Rhodospirillum rubrum ATCC 11170: one gene and its partner. The protein of the gene in region 2 interacts with the protein of the main gene of each other region in a pairwise test. Links are inferred from orthologs where the notes say so. Each region holds a gene or a part of one and is shown on either strand. Other genes may lie near its edges. The genes, in order: trkA and ptsN.

Evidence for each region.
Region 1: the proteins of ptsN (region 2) and trkA interact in binary tests that used the Escherichia coli proteins (3 or more experiments, as listed by UniProt). The link is inferred for Rhodospirillum rubrum ATCC 11170 from one-to-one orthologs.

The regions. Positions count from the first base shown.
Region 1 is NC_007643.1:1,971,961-1,975,262, forward strand. Bases 238-3,219 are described here. They hold trkA (Trk system potassium transporter TrkA), read left to right. Parts: upstream 238-1,031; coding sequence 1,032-2,408; downstream 2,409-3,219. Other genes in these bases: RRU_RS08720 (sigma-54-dependent transcriptional regulator), read left to right, coding at 238-1,000; RRU_RS08730 (D-amino-acid transaminase), read left to right, coding at 2,604-3,219. Outside these bases: more of RRU_RS08720, read left to right, coding at 1-237; more of RRU_RS08730, read left to right, coding at 3,220-3,302. UniProt on the Escherichia coli protein: Part of the constitutive potassium transport systems TrkG and TrkH. May regulate the transport activity of TrkG and TrkH systems. Binds to NAD(+) and NADH.
Region 2 is NC_007643.1:8,086-11,202, forward strand. Bases 321-3,117 are described here. They hold ptsN (PTS IIA-like nitrogen regulatory protein PtsN), read right to left. Parts: upstream 2,053-3,117; coding sequence 1,588-2,052; downstream 321-1,587. Other genes in these bases: RRU_RS00030 (ImmA/IrrE family metallo-endopeptidase), read left to right, coding at 321-572; RRU_RS00035 (hypothetical protein), read right to left, coding at 678-977; RRU_RS00040 (hypothetical protein), read right to left, coding at 1,123-1,329; rpoN (RNA polymerase factor sigma-54), read right to left, coding at 2,442-3,117. In the rest of the region: more of RRU_RS00030, read left to right, coding at 1-320. UniProt on the Escherichia coli protein: Seems to have a role in regulating nitrogen assimilation.

The DNA of each region.
Region 1 (3,302 bases), 2.0 Mb from region 2 along the record:
GCGCGCCGGCCCCGAGACCCAGATGATCGGAGACTCGGCGCTGATCGGCCATGTGGCGCAAACCATCGCCAAGGTCGCACCCACCGGCTCGCGGGTGCTGATCTCCGGGCCGCCGGGAACGGGCAAGGAAGTGGTGGCGCGGATGATCCACGCCCATTCGCCGCGCGCCCAGAACCGGCTGGTGGTGGTCAATTGCGCCGCCATGCATCCTGACCGCATGGAGATCGAACTGCTCGGCGCCGAGCCGGGCAGTGGCGACGGCGCCGATTCCTATCGTAAGATCGGCCTGTTCGAACAGGCCGACGGCGGCACCTTGCTGCTTGACGAGGTCGCCGACATGCCCCTGGAAACCCAGGGCAAGATCGTGCGCATCCTGCAGGACCAAAGCTTCGAGCGGGTCGGCGGCGGGCGGCGGATCCGTGTCGATGTCCGGGTGATCGCCAGCACCAACCGCGATCTGGCCCAGGAGATCGCCCTTGGCCGCTTCCGCGAGGATCTCTACTACCGGCTGAACGTCGTGCCGATCCGCCTGCCGGCCCTGCGCGAGCGCCGCGAGGACATCACGCCCTTGGCCCTGCATTTCATGGACCGCGCCGCCTCCAGCGCCGGCCTGCCGCCCCGGCCCTTCGGCGAGGACGCCCTGGCCGCCTTGCAAAGCTATGACTGGCCGGGCAATGTCCGCCAGCTGCGCAATGTCGTTGACTGGTTGCTGATCATGGCGCCCGGCGAGGCACGCGAGGCGATCCGCGCCGATATGCTGCCCGCCGAGATCGGTTCGGTCACCCCCGATTCCCTGCGCCTCGATCGCTCGGGCGAGATCATGACCCTGCCCCTGCGCGAGGCCCGGGAAATGTTCGAGCGCGATTATCTGATCGCCCAGGTCACGCGCTTTGGCGGCAATGTGTCGAAAACCGCCGAATTCGTTGGCATGGAGCGCTCGGCCCTGCACCGCAAGCTTAAAAGCCTGGGGGTGGGCGGATCCGATCGCCAGAAGGTATGACCCATTTTGTTCCCTTAAGGACCCTCCGGCCATGAAAGTCATCGTTTGCGGCGCCGGACAGGTCGGCTTTTCCATCGCCCGCTATCTCGCCGCCGAGAACAACGACGTGACGGTGGTCGATCAGCGCCCCGAGCTGATCCGCTCGATCTCCGACACCCTCGATGTCCAGGCGCTGGTCGGCTATGCCTCCCATCCCGGGGTGCTGGAAAAGGCCGGGGCCGAGGACGCCGACATGCTGATCGCCGTGACCCATGCCGATGAGGTCAATATGGTGGCCTGTCAGGTCGCCCATTCGCTGTTCAACGTGCCGACCAAGATCGCCCGCGTGCGCAACCAGAATTATCTTCAGCCCCATTGGGCCAATCTGTTCTCGCGCGAGAACATGCCGATCGACGTCATCATCAGCCCGGAGATCGAGGTGGCGCGCGCCATCATCCGCCGTCTCCAGGTGCCCGGGGCCATGGATATCATTCCGCTGGCCGGCGACCGGGTGCGGCTGATCGGCGTGCGCTGCACCGAGAACACCCCGGTCGTTCATACGCCGCTGCGCCAGCTCACCCAGTTGTTCCCCGAGCTCAACATCGTCGTCGTCGGCATCGTGCGCAACGACCGGGCGATCGTGCCGAGCGCCGAGGATCAGATGCTGCCCGGCGACGAGGTCTATTTCGTCGTTTCCACCGACCGCACCCAACGCGCCCTGTCGGCCTTTGGCCACGAGGAGACGGCGGCGCGCCGCGTGCTGATTTTCGGTGGCGGCAATGTCGGGCTGTTCCTGGCCCAGGCGCTGGAACGCGATTTTCCCCAGGTCAGCGCCAAGATCATCGAGAACAACAAGGAACGCGCCCAGCATGTCGCCAAGACCCTGGACCGCACCATGGTGCTGCTGGGCGACGCCCTCAATCCCGAGATGCTGGAAGAGGCCGGGGTGGCCCAGGCCGAGACCGTGGTCGCCGTCAGCAATGACGACGAGACCAATATCCTGGCCTCGCTGCTGGCCAAGCGCTATGGCTGCCAGCGGGCGATCACGCTGATCAATAAATCCACCTATAATTCCCTGGTCGGCACCGTCGGCGTCGATGTGGTGGTCAATCCGCGCACCATCACCGTGTCCAAGATCCTCCAGCATGTCCGGCGCGGCCGCATCCACAGCGTCCATTCCCTGCACGAGGGCTTTGGCGAGTTGATCGAGGCCGATGCCCTTGACACCTCGCCGCTGGTCGGCAAGCCGCTCAAGGATGTCAATCTTCCCGCCGGCGTGCTGCTGGGCGCCATCGTGCGCGGCACCCAGGTGATCAGCCCGCGCGGCACCACGGTGATCCAGGGCGGCGACCGCATCATCCTGTTCGCCTCGACCGCGGCGATCAAAAAGGTTGAAAAGATGTTTTCCGTTCGCATCGAGTTCTTCTGAACCCGATAGGCGGGCAAATCGCCGTTACGATCCGTTCCCGATTGCGAGGGGATTTGCTCTGGGCGTATTTTTCGGCAAAGAGGGTACCCGCCCTTCGCCGAAGGTGCTTAAATCCGCTGTCCCGATCGATCCTGGGCCCGGCGCGTGTAGCGCATCGGGTTCTCCCACACATTCGCTCCCGGAGTGCGCGCAGTCATGTCCCGCATCGCCTATGTCAACGGTCAGTATGTGCTTCATCGCGACGCCGCGGTCCATATCGAGGATCGCGGCTACCAGTTTTCCGACGGTATCTACGAGGTGACGGCCATCTATAAGGGCCGGCCCGTGGATAACGACGGCCATTGGGACCGCCTGGAGCGCTCGCTGCGCGAACTGAGGATCGACATGCCGATGACCCGGGGCGGCCTTGATCTGGTCGCGCGCGAGGTGGTTCGCCGCAACCGCGTGCGCAACGGCATCATCTATATCCAGATCACCCGGGGCGTCTCGCCGCGCAACCATCCCTTTCCCAAGGACACCCCGCCGTCGATCGTCATGACGGCGCGCCACGGCCTGGGCTCGAAGCCCGAAGTCGCCGCCAAGGGCGTCAGCCTGATCAGCCATCCCGATATCCGCTGGGGCCGGCGCGACATCAAGACCGTTTCGCTGCTGCCCAACGTGCTGGCCAAGCAGGCCGCCTATGAGCAGCACGCCTATGAGGCGATCCTGGTCGGACCCGATGGCATGGTCAGCGAATGCTCGTCGTCCAACGCCTGGATCGTCACCAAGGATGGCGCCCTGGTCACCCGGCCGCTGTCCAACGACATTCTCGGCGGCATCACCCGCAAGCGGCTGATCGATCTGGCCGACGCCGAGGGGCTGCGGGTCGAGGAGCGGTCGTTCTCCCTCGACGAG
Region 2 (3,117 bases):
TTAGGCGGGTTCTTAAGAGCGTGCGGGAGTTGACGCGCGAAGCGCCGGAGGTCTTTCAGCCGAGTCTCATCGAGAGATGCGCCTGCGTCGGGGTCGCGGTCGTGTTTACCCCGGAGCTTCCCAAAACATGCCTGAGTGGCGCCACCCGCTGGCTATCAAAAGACAAGGCCCTGATCCAGCTTAGCCTGCGTCATAAGACGGATGATCACCTTTGGTTCACTTTCTTCCATGAAGCCGGCCATGTCCTGCTGCATCCAAAGAAGCTGATCCTTGAGGAAAAGCTGAAAAAAGGGGAGGCGCCGACCCCGGAAAGCGCCCAGCGCGAGCGCGAAGCCAATGTGTTCGCGGCGACCACCCTTATTCCTCGCTCGGCGTGGATGGCCTTCACGGCCGCTGGCGATTTTTCAGCGCCGCGGATTCGGGCCTTTGCCAAAGAGCACTCCCTTTCTCCGGGGATCATCGTTGGTCAGCTTCAACACGACTCCCATCTTTCCTATGCGACAACCCTGAACTCTTTGAAGACCACCTTTCGGTGGCCGGCAGAAAGCGCGGTATCCCATCCGTCGGTTTAAACGTGCTTAGGGGATCGCCGCTGTCACGATGAGAGACCCTGTAAACTCCCCCCACAGAAAACCCCCGCTGGCGCAAGCCAGCGGGGGTTTTGTTTGGCCGGGTCCTCAGTGGGGATGGTCGTGGTCGCCGTGGTCGGCGGGGTCGTGGGTGTGGTCGTGGGGTTTGCGGTCGTGGTTGGGGTGGTCGTGGTCGTGGGTCTGGCCGGCGGGCGGATGGCTGTGGCCATCGGCGGCGGGGCCGGCCTCCCCATGGTCGTGGGGGTGGCTGTGCTGATGGCCATGCTCGTGGCTGTGGACGTGCTGATGCTCGTGGGTGTGAGTCGTGCCATCGGCGTGGGTATGGGGATGGCGATGGCTGTGGATGTGGTCGTGGTCGTGCTGGTGTCGGTGTTCGTGACTACCCATCGGCCTTCCTCCGGTTGGCAAAAGGAATAAAGACTTTCGCATCTATGGCGGAAAGTCTCTAGATGCTTTTTTCACCCGGCTCCCGACTCTTGATCGAGGAGCGACTCATCGCCCCGCCGTGGTCGGGCGGGCGAAAGGGTCTGCCTTAATGGGCCCGGCCGATGGTCTTGTAGGAGTCCTTGAAGGCCGTGAGATCCTCGGCGGATTCGAAATACAGTTCGATGGTCTTGCGGCGCAGGTCGTCCGACAGGCCGGCGATGCGCACATCGAAGGGCGCCTTGCAGTTGGACTCGCACCAAGCCTCGACGGCGCTAATGGCGATGGAGGTCGTAATGCGGACAGCATGGGACATAGTCGCTCTCTTTCCCGTCTAGGTCGTAAAGACCTTTTGTTCTTCTGCTCCTGATAAACCGAAGAACGGGCTGGGAGGTCAAGATATCCTTAAGTTAAAAAGACCCAAATCGGGCCCCCAAACGACCGAAGGGCGCCGCTTCCGACAAGAAGGGCGCCCTTTGGGGATCTGTTGGGCCCTTCAGGGCGCCGGGGCGCTCCGCGAAAGGCAAGGCCCGGCGACGGCCATCGGCCGTCAGGTCGGCGAGAAGGCCTAGCGTCAGGCCGCCTGGGAGGCCTGGGAATGGGCCAGAAGCGTATAGAGCGCCTCCGGGTCGCTGGTGCCGCGCAGCTTCTCGCAAATCGAACGGTCGCGCAGCAACCGGGAAACCCGGGCCAAGGCCTTCAGGTGATCAGCCCCCGCCGCTTCCGGGGCGAGCAGCAAGAACACCAGATCCACGGGCTGATCATCGATGGAATCGAAGTCGATCGGCTCCTCGAGACGGGCGAACAGGCCGTGTAACCCCGAAAGACTGGCCAATTTGCCATGGGGTATGGCGATGCCATTGCCCACGCCCGTGGTTCCCAGCCTTTCCCGTTCCAGCAGCACGTCGAAAATAGCGCGCTCGTGCTGTCCGGTAAGCTCGGCAGCACGCTTCGCCAGTTCCTGCAGGGCCTGCTTTTTGCTGGACACGCGCAGATTGGCGATGATGCTGTCAGGCGTAATGAGGTCGGTAATCTCCATGCCGGTTCCTCTTGCAACCCGGGCCGTCCCTGGGGAGGGCCGCGTTCCCTTTCGCGGGGTGTTCCCGTGGTGGAACGGGTCGCTGTCCCTCGATCGGTGCCGGATCGGCGCCCGATCGAACCAGATCGCCGACGCGAGCCGTCGGCGTGCTGCACCTTCAAAACCGAATTTCCCGGCCTAGGAGTCGCTGATTCCAGATAGGGATAACCAAGCGATTCCCAAAGACAACGGGCAATTCTTTTCCCCTGAAAAGCCACTAAGCAGAGGCTATTCAGCGGTCGCGGACATTATGCGCGGCTTTGGGCCCTGTCAAGTCGGGGAAAGGGCATAGGCTTGTTTGGCACTGGAGATCTCCTGTCGAGAGGATATCAGAAGGCCGGCGGGGGTGGTCAAGGTAGGCGCCCCGATTTTTCCTTTTTGCGGCGCACCGACGAGGCGATCCGCATTCCTTCCCGATATTTAGCCACCGTTCGCCGGGCGATGTCGATGCCGTCGGTGCGCAGGATATCGACGAGTTTGTCGTCGGACAATACCTGATCGGGGCTCTCAGCTTCAATCAGAGAGCGAATGCGATCGCGCACCGCTTCCGCCGAATGGCTTTCTCCGCCGTCGGCGGCGCCGATCGCCTGGGTGAAGAAATACTTGAGCTCGAAAATACCGCGCGGGCTAGCGATGTATTTATTACTGGTCACCCGGCTGACCGTGCTTTCGTGCATTTCGATCGCCTCGGCGATGTCGCGCAGGATCAGCGGCCGCAGGTGACGAACGCCATGCAGGAAGAAGGCGTCCTGCTGGCGGACCAGTTCGGTCGCCACCTTCAAGATGGTATTGGCCCGCTGGTCGAGGGATTTCACCAGCCAATTGGCGGTGGCCAGATTCTCCGACAAGAACGTTCGGGTTTCCTTGTCGCCGCTGCGGCTCAACCGGGCGTGATAGCGGTTGTTGATCAGCACGCGGGGCAGGGTTTCGCTGTTGAGTTCGACCAGCCAGCCCCCCGCCGGATCGGGGCGCATCAGCACATCGGGGATCACCGGCTGGGTCAGGGTGTTTTCAAAGCGCAGCGCC